Regions from separate parts of the Umezawaea sp. NPDC059074 genome, predicted to be linked through region 1. Evidence: riboswitches for the same ligand, from Rfam matches in the RefSeq annotation. Region 1 holds a riboswitch; the other holds the start of a gene.
What was found. Region 1 has a riboswitch for S-adenosylhomocysteine ahead of ahcY (adenosylhomocysteinase). Riboswitches for the same ligand answer to the same signal wherever they lie in the genome.
Positions count from the first base shown of each region.

Region 1 (4,188 bases):
AGCGGTGTCCGGACGCGGTGTTCCTGCCGACCGACCCGCCCGCCTACGAGGCCGCGTCCGCCGAGGTGTTCGCGGTGCTGCGGGAGTTCCCCGTGGTGGTCGAGGTGCTCGGGTGGGACGAGGGGTTCCTCGGCGCGGAGACCGACGACCCGCTCGCGCTCGCGGAGGAGGTCCGGGACGCCGTGCGGGCCGCGACCGGGCTGGAGTGCTCGGTCGGTGTCGGGGACAACCGGTTGCGCGCCAAGCTGGCCACCAGGTTCGGCAAACCGGCGGGGGTCTTCCTGCTCACCAAGGACAACTGGGTCGAGGTGATGGCCGACCGGCGGGTCGACGCGCTGTGGGGGATCGGGGCCCGCGTGACGGCCCGGCTCGCGGAGCTGGGCGTCGAGACCGTGCGGCAGCTCGCCGCAGCCGACGACACGGAGCTGGCCGCGCGGTTCGGGCCCGCCATGGGGCCGCACTACCGGCGGCTCGCGCTCGGCGCGGCCGACACCGCGGTCACGGCGACCCCGCACGTGGCGAAGTCGCGCAGCCGCGAGACCACGTTCCAGCAGGACCTGACCGACCGCGCGGACATCGACCGCGAGGTCGTGGCGCTCGCGGCGAGGGTGGCGGAAGACGTCGCGGCGGAAGGACGTCCGGTGCTGCGGGTGGCGGTGAAGGTCCGGTTCGCACCGTTCTTCACCGCCACCCGCAGCGCGACGCTGCCGACCCCGACCGTGGACGCGCACGCCCTCGAAAGCGCCGCGCTGGCCGTGGCGGACCTGTTCGAGTTCACCAGGCCGGTGCGGCTGCTGGGCGTGCGCGCGGAGTTCTAGTAGCGGTACTGGTCCGACTTGAACGGGCCCTCGACGGTGACGCCGATGTAGTCCGCCTGCTTCTGCGTCAGGGTCGTCAGCTTCACGCCCAGCGCGTCCAGGTGCAGGCGGGCGACCTTCTCGTCCAGGTGCTTGGGGAGCACGTAGACCTGGCGGTCGTACTCGCCCTCCTTCGTGAACAGCTCGATCTGCGCCATCGTCTGGTTCGTGAACGAGTTCGACATGACGAAGCTCGGGTGGCCGGTGGCGTTGCCCAGGTTCAGCAGGCGGCCCTCGGACAGCACGATGACCGAGTGGCCGTCGGGGAACGCCCACTCGTGGACCTGCGGCTTGATCTCGATCTTCCGGATGCCGGGGACCTTCGCCAGGCCCGCCATGTCGATCTCGTTGTCGAAGTGGCCGACGTTGCCGACGATGGCGTTGTGCTTCATCTTGGCCATGTCCGCGGCCATGATGATGTCCAGGTTGCCGGTCGTGGTGATGAAGATGTCGCCGCGGTGCACGACGTCCTCCAGCGCCACGACGTCCAGGCCCTCCATCGACGCCTGGAGCGCGCAGATCGGGTCGATCTCGGTGACGACGACCCGCGCGCCCTGGCCGCGCAGGGATTCCGCCGCGCCCTTGCCGACGTCGCCGTAGCCGCAGATCACCGCGAGCTTGCCCGCGATCATCACGTCGGTGCCGCGGTTCAGACCGTCCACAAGGGAGTGCCGGATGCCGTACTTGTTGTCGAACTTGGACTTCGTGACGGAGTCGTTGACGTTGATCGCCGGGAACAGCAGCGTGCCGTCGGCGGCCAGCTTGTAGAGCCGCTTGACGCCGTTCGTGGTCTCCTCGGTCACGCCCTTGATCGCCGCGGCGATGCGGGTGAAGCGGCCCACGTCCTCGGTCAGCGACCGCGCGAGCGTGGCCAGCACGATCCGGTACTCGTCCGCGTCGTCGTCGGTCGGCGCGGGGACGGCGCCCGCCGCCTCGAACTCGACGCCCTTGTGCACCAGCATCGTGGCGTCGCCACCGTCGTCGACGATCATGTTCGGGCCGAGGCCGTCGGCGAACTGGAACAGCTGGTCGGTGCACCACCAGTAGTCCTCGAGGGTTTCACCCTTCCAGGCGAACACCGGCGTGCCGGTCGGCTCCTCGGGAGTCCCGTTCGGGCCCACCACGACGGCCGCCGCGGCCTCGTCCTGCGTGGAGAACACGTTGCACGACACCCAGCGCACGTCCGCGCCCAGCGCCACCAGCGTCTCGATCAGCACGGCGGTCTGCACGGTCATGTGCAGCGAGCCGGCGACCCGTGCGCCCTTCAACGGCTGCGACTCGGCGAACTCGCGGCGAGTGGCCATCAGACCAGGCATTTCCTGCTCGGCGAGGCGCATCTGGTGCCTGCCGGACTCCGCCAGCGACAGGTCCGCGACCGCGAACTCGATCCCGTTGACCTTCTGCAGCTTGGAACTCAAAACCCACTACCTCCTGTGTCAGGAGGCGCCCTTGGGGTTGGAGTCGCGAGCCGAGCGTGGCGGGCCGTGCCCGTCGCAGCGCCTCTCGACTCCTTTCCAGCATGGCAACGCGGCCCGCGCGTTGTCAACGTGACCGGGTTGGCACAATCGGGTGCATGCCGGGCAAGCGCAGTGCGGGAATCCTGTTGTACCGCCGGACCGACGAGACCACCGAGGTCCTCCTGGGTCACATGGGAGGGCCCTTCTGGGCGAAGAAGGACGACCACGCGTGGTCCGTCCCGAAGGGCGAGTACCTCGACGACGAAACCCCCGAGGCCGCGGCCCGCCGCGAGTTCCAGGAGGAACTCGGCCTCCCCGTCCCGGACGGCGACCTGGTGGAGTTGGGCGAGGTCAAGCAGTCCGGCGGCAAGGTCATCACGGCCTGGGCCCTGCACGCCGACCTCGACCCGGCCGACGTCGTGCCGGGCACGTTCGAACTGGAGTGGCCGCCGAAATCGGGGCAGGTGAAGGAGTTCCCGGAGGTCGACCGGGTCGCGTGGTTCACCGTGGAGGACGCCCGAACCAAGATCGTGAAAGCCCAGGCGGCCCTGCTGGACCGCCTGCTCGAGTTGCCGTGAAGGCCGAGGTCAGGCCGCCGTCTCGAGGGTGACGTGGCGGATGTGGTGCGAGGTGGCCATGGCGATCCACCTCGACGAGGTCCCGGCCTTGTCCGTGCCGCGTCCGCACATCTCCAGTTGCTCGTCCCCCCACGAGTAGTCGTGACCGGCGAAGTCGGGCGACCGCACGAGTTCGCCCGCCAAGTCGGCGAAACCCTCGGCGAACGCCCCGCTCGACGACCGGTTCACCTGGCGGCGAAGCACGATCCGCCCACCCTCGATCGTGTAGTGCAGGTAGGGGTTGGGCTGCCGGGCGTTCGAATCGGGACCCTGCCGAGCGGGCACGGGGTGCACCACCCCGTAGTCGCCGTACCGCACCGGTGCGGCGACCAAGCGGTTCACCTCGCGCCACAGTCCGAGCTCGTGCCGGACCTCGGTCACGGTGGCGTACCCGGTCCGCGAGTTGGTCGGCACCGACCCGGCCAGCAGGGTGACCGAGGTCCACCGGTCGAGGGATCGGGCGGTGTCCACGACGCTCTTCAGCAGCAGTGGTGTCACCGCCTCGAAGTACCCGACGTCGAGGACGACGTGCAGGTCGTTCGCACCGGTCAGGTCGGCCACGCGCGCCATCCGGTTCGCCAGTTCGGCGATCGGCAGGGTCACGTCGCGCACCCGCACCACCACGGGCCGGTCCTCGTGCTGCCGCAGCCTGGCCACCTTGCCGAGTACCTCGGCGGAGGAGTCCTCCGACACGACCGGAACGAGCGCGGGACCAGGGGGCGGAATCAGCCCGAACCTCGCCTCGACCCTCTCCTCCAACTGCTCGAACGCGCCGCCGGGGGTCGTGCCCAGTGCGCTCGCCGCTGTCAGCCGGTGGATGTCCACCCACAGCGGGCGGCCGCGTTCCGCCAGGTGCACGGCCGCGTCGACGACCTTGGCCAGCACCTGGTCCTTCGACCGGGGCGGCTTGTCCAGCAGGTCCACCATCGGCTGCACGTCGTCTTGCGCGTGCAGCAGGGCTTCGAGCTCGCCCACCTTGCTCTGCACCGCGATCACCGGTTCGCCCGCCATGCCGGAACCCCCTTCGCCGCTTCCGAGTGTTCTGGAAGCGGCGAACGAGGAGAGTCACCCGGACGAGTGGAAACGTTCGTCGGATCGTGTTCCGGACAGTCAGCTTTCGAAGTTCGGCGTCGCCGTCCGGGCGGTGGCGGTGCGGTCCTTGGGGAGTTCCCAGTCCTCCTGCCGTCCCAACGGCGTGAGGTCGAGGTAGTAGTACGAGCCGCCCGTCGCCTCCGCCCCACGCGCGTACGACGAGTA
Region 1 is NZ_JBHYHC010000077.1:12,391-16,578, reverse strand. It holds gene ACFWW9_RS29380 (DNA polymerase IV) at 1-818, shown strand, start outside; gene ahcY (adenosylhomocysteinase) at 815-2,275, opposite strand; S-adenosyl-L-homocysteine riboswitch at 2,292-2,368, opposite strand; gene ACFWW9_RS29370 (NUDIX domain-containing protein) at 2,431-2,892, shown strand; gene ACFWW9_RS29365 (hypothetical protein) at 2,902-3,942, opposite strand; gene ACFWW9_RS29360 (DUF899 domain-containing protein) at 4,042-4,188, opposite strand, start outside.

Region 2 (4,188 bases), on a different contig from region 1:
TGGTCACCAGCGCCCTGTCGAAGGGCCTCGTGGGCGAGTACCAGCTCCAGGCCGCCATCGCCGCCGTCCACGACGACGCCGCCCACGCGTCCGACACCGACTGGCCGGAGATCCTCGGCCTGTACGGGCTGCTGGAACGGATGACCGGCAACCCCATGGTGGCCCTGAACCGCGCCGTCGCCGTGGCGATGGTCCACGGCCCGCACCTCGGCCTGAAACTCCTGGACGCCGTCGCCGACCGCCTGGAAGGCCACTACCGCCTGGACGCCGTCCGCGCCCACCTGCACGAGATGGCCGGGGACGTGGCGTCGGCCATCACCCACTACCGCGCGGCGGCCGCCCGGACGGCGAGCACGCCGGAGCGGAACTACCTGGTGATGCGGGCGGCGAGGCTGGGGGAGGGGTGACTCAGTCGCGGCCCACCCAGGTCGCGACGCAGGCCTCGTTGCCCTCGGCGTCGGCCAGTACCCACCACATCGGGGCGTGGGTGTCGCTGACGACGTGGCCGCCCGCGGCGACCGCCGCCGCCACGCGGTCCTCGGCCAGGTCGTGGGGGACGGCGACGTCGATGTGGAGGCGGTTGCGCTCGTCGCGTGGAGCGCCCATCTCCTGGAACCAGAAGCACGGGCCGCGGCCCTGCGGGTCGACCAGGTCCTCGGGGCCGAGGTCCTGGTAGCCGAGGACGGCTCGCCAGAACGGGCGGACCTCGAAGCCGACCAAGGCGTCGATGGTGACCTGGACGGTCTTCACGGCGCTCGGGTCGGGGGTGAGGCCGAGGGAGCGGGCCGCCAGGGAGATCTCCTGGGCGAGGGTGATGTCGTGTTCGGCGAACCCGCCCGCGGTGGCCGCGGGGAGGGACACGGTCACGCCGTCGGAGCGCAGGTCGACGTCCGGGGCGTGGTCCAGTTCGGCGGCCAGTTCGCCGATCGCGATCACCAGGTCGAGGCCCTGGGCGAAGGAACCGGCGCGGAAGTGGGCGCACGCGGCGGCGAACACGACCCGCCAGTCGCGCACGCCGTCGGAGGCGTGGAACTGCTCCGGTGTGATCCGCTCGGTCATGTCACCACCCCGGATCGAGGGTAACGGCGGCGACCGCGTCAGCGCAGGAAAGTCGCCAGGGTCGTGGTGACCCACGCCGGGTCGTCGAGCCACGGGAAGTGGCCGCCGGTCGGCAGGGTGTGGAGGGTCGCGGTGGGGAACAGGGCGGCGTACTCGGCGATGACACGGGCGGGGGTCGCCATGTCCTTCCCGCCCGCGACCACCAGCACCTCGGCGGTCAACGCGGTGAGCGCCGCGCGGGTGGCGGGCGGGTCGAAGGCGCCTTCGGCGACGTAGGCCGCGGCGGCCTCGGGGTGGCGGCGGTCGGCCGCGTGGTGGGCACGGGCCGCGTCGTCCCAGCGGCCGTAGGTGAACGGGACGATGGCCTCCCAGTCGTCCGGCCCGGCCTGGCCCGCGGTGATGCGGTCGAGCGCCGCCGACACCGCCTCGAACGACGGCTCGTCGGCCCGGTGGAGCATCACGGCGCGGCGGTCGTCGGCGGTGGCCGCGAGACCGAGGGCGAAGGTGCTCGGCGTGAGCAGCACGAGCCGCCCGATCCGCGACGGGTGGCGGGTCGCGTGCAGGACGGCGAGGTTCGCGCCCGCGGAGTGGCCCAGCAGGTCCATCCGGTCGAGGCCGAGGTGCTCGCGCAGCGCCTCCACGTCGTCGACTTGGCGGTCGCAGCGGTAGGACGCGGGGTCGGCGGGCGTGCCGGACCCGCCGGTGCCGCGCAGGTCGAGGCGGATCAGCGTCCGGTGCGCGGACAGGCCGCCGAGGTCGCCGAGGTACTCCGAGTCGAGCATCGGGCCACCCGGAAGGCACACCATCGGCGGCCCCTCGCCGAGGGCGGTGTACGCGAGTTCGACGCCGTCACGGGCCGGGAAGGTGGGCATCGGCGGATCATCGCAGCGGCGTCCCGGCCGGACAATCGACTTTCAGCGGGCCGCTGACCGGTAGGTCGCCGGGTCGTGGCCCGCCTCGCGGAGCGCCTCCTCCAGGCCGCGCAGCGCGAGCCGGTCGGCGTGCTCGTTGCCCGGATCCCCGGCGTGCCCCTTCACCCAGTGCCACTCGACCGTGTGACGTTGCACGGCCTTCTCCAGCAGCACCCAGAGGTCCGCGTTCTTCACCGGCTGCTTCGCCGCGGTGCGCCAGCCGTTGGCCTTCCACTTCGGCAGCCACTCCAGGATGCCGTTGCGGACGTACGTGCTGTCGGTGAACAGCCGCACGGTCACGGGCCGCTTGAGGTGGTCCAACGCCCGGATCGGGGCGGTCAGCTCCATCCGGTTGTTCGTGGTCTCGGTCGCCTCGCCGCCGCACAGCTCCTTCTCGTGCGCGCCGTACCGCAGCACCGCGCCCCACCCTCCCGGTCCGGGGTTGGTCCAGCAGGCGCCGTCGGTGTAGATGTCCACGATCTGGTCCACGGCCGCAATCTACCGCCGTTTCCGGTAATCTCGGCCGCGGGTCGAGAGGCGCTGCAACGGACCACAGGTCCGCCACGCTCGTTCCCGCTTCCGGTCAGCAAGGGCGCCTCCACCCCTGTGGAGGCTGCCCGTGAGCGACCTGCGTGACCTGCTGGATCGGCGTATCGCGGTCCTCGACGGCGCCTGGGGCACCATGCTCCAGGGCGCGGGACTGACCGAGGCCGATTACAAGGCGGACCGGTTCCAGAACCACACGCACGACGTGACCGGCGACCCCGACCTGCTGAACCTCACCCGGCCGGACGTCATCCTCGACGTGCACCGGCAGTACCTCGCCGCGGGCGCGGACATCACGACGACGAACACCTTCACCGCCACCAGCATCGGCCAAGCCGACTACGGCCTCCAGGGCCTGGTGCGGGAGATGAACGTGGCGGGCGCGCGGCTCGCCCGCCAGGCCGCGGACGAGTTCGGCGGCCGGTTCGTCGCGGGCTCGATCGGCCCGCTCAACGTCACGCTGTCGCTGTCGCCGCGGGTCGAGGACCCGGCGTACCGCGCCGTGTCGTTCGACCAGGTCCGCGACACCTACGCCGAGCAGATCTCCGCGCTCGTCGAGGGCGGCGTCGACCTGCTGCTGATCGAGACGATCTTCGACACGCTCAACGCGAAGGCCGCCATCGCCGCGGCCCGCGAGGTCGCGCCGGACCTGCCGCTGTGGATCTCGGTGACCATCGTGGACCTCTCCGGGCGCACGCTGTCCGGCCAGACGGTCGAGGCGTTCTGGAGCGCGATCGAGCACGCGAAGCCGTTGGTGGTCGGCGTGAACTGCTCGCTGGGCGCCGAGGAGATGAGGCCGCACGTCGCCGAGCTGGCGCGCTTCGCGGACACCTACACGGCGTGCCACCCCAACGCCGGCCTGCCCAACGCGTTCGGCGGCTACGACGAGACGCCGGAGCAGACCGCCGCGCTGCTCAAGGACTTCGCCGAGCAGGGCATGGTCAACATCGCGGGCGGCTGCTGCGGCACGTCCCCCGCGCACATCGAGAAGATCGCCCAGGCCGTGGCGGGGCTCGCGCCGCGGGTCGTGCCCGCGTCACCGGAGCGCACCCGGTTCAGCGGCCTGGAGCCGTTCGCGATCGGCCCGGACACCGGGTTCGTGATGATCGGCGAGCGCACGAACGTGACGGGCTCGGCGAAGTTCCGCCGCCTCATCGAGGGCGACAACCACCAGGCGGCCGTGGACGTGGCGCTGGAGCAGGTGCGCGGCGGCGCGAACCTCCTCGACGTCAACATGGACGCCGACCTGCTCGACAGCGAGCAGGCGATGACCACGTTCCTCAACCTCATCGCGACCGAGCCCGAGGTCGCGCGCATCCCCGTGATGATCGACAGCTCGCGGTGGTCCGTGCTCGAAGCGGGCCTGAAGTGCGTGCAGGGCAAGGGGGTCGTGAACTCCATCAGCCTCAAGGAGGGCGAGGAGCCCTTCCTGGAGCAGGCCCGGCGCATCCGCGACTACGGCGCGGGCGTGGTCGTGATGGCGTTCGACGAGCAGGGCCAGGCCGACACGACCGAGCGCAAGGTGTCGATCTGCGGCCGCGCGTACGACCTGTTGACGCAGCAGGCCGGGTTCCCGCCCGAGGACATCGTGTTCGACCCGAACGTCCTCGCGGTCGCGACCGGCATCGCCGAGCACAACGGGTACGCCAAGGCGTTCATCGACGCGCTGCCG
Region 2 is NZ_JBHYHC010000004.1:13,559-17,746, reverse strand. It holds gene ACFWW9_RS02915 (RNA polymerase sigma factor) at 1-407, shown strand, start outside; gene ACFWW9_RS02910 (VOC family protein) at 409-1,059, opposite strand; gene ACFWW9_RS02905 (alpha/beta fold hydrolase) at 1,098-1,931, opposite strand; gene rnhA (ribonuclease HI) at 1,974-2,459, opposite strand; S-adenosyl-L-homocysteine riboswitch at 2,497-2,575, shown strand; gene metH (methionine synthase) at 2,599-4,188, shown strand, end outside.
Region 2: linked by a shared signal. The riboswitch ahead of metH (methionine synthase) and the one ahead of ahcY (adenosylhomocysteinase) in region 1 are both predicted to bind S-adenosylhomocysteine.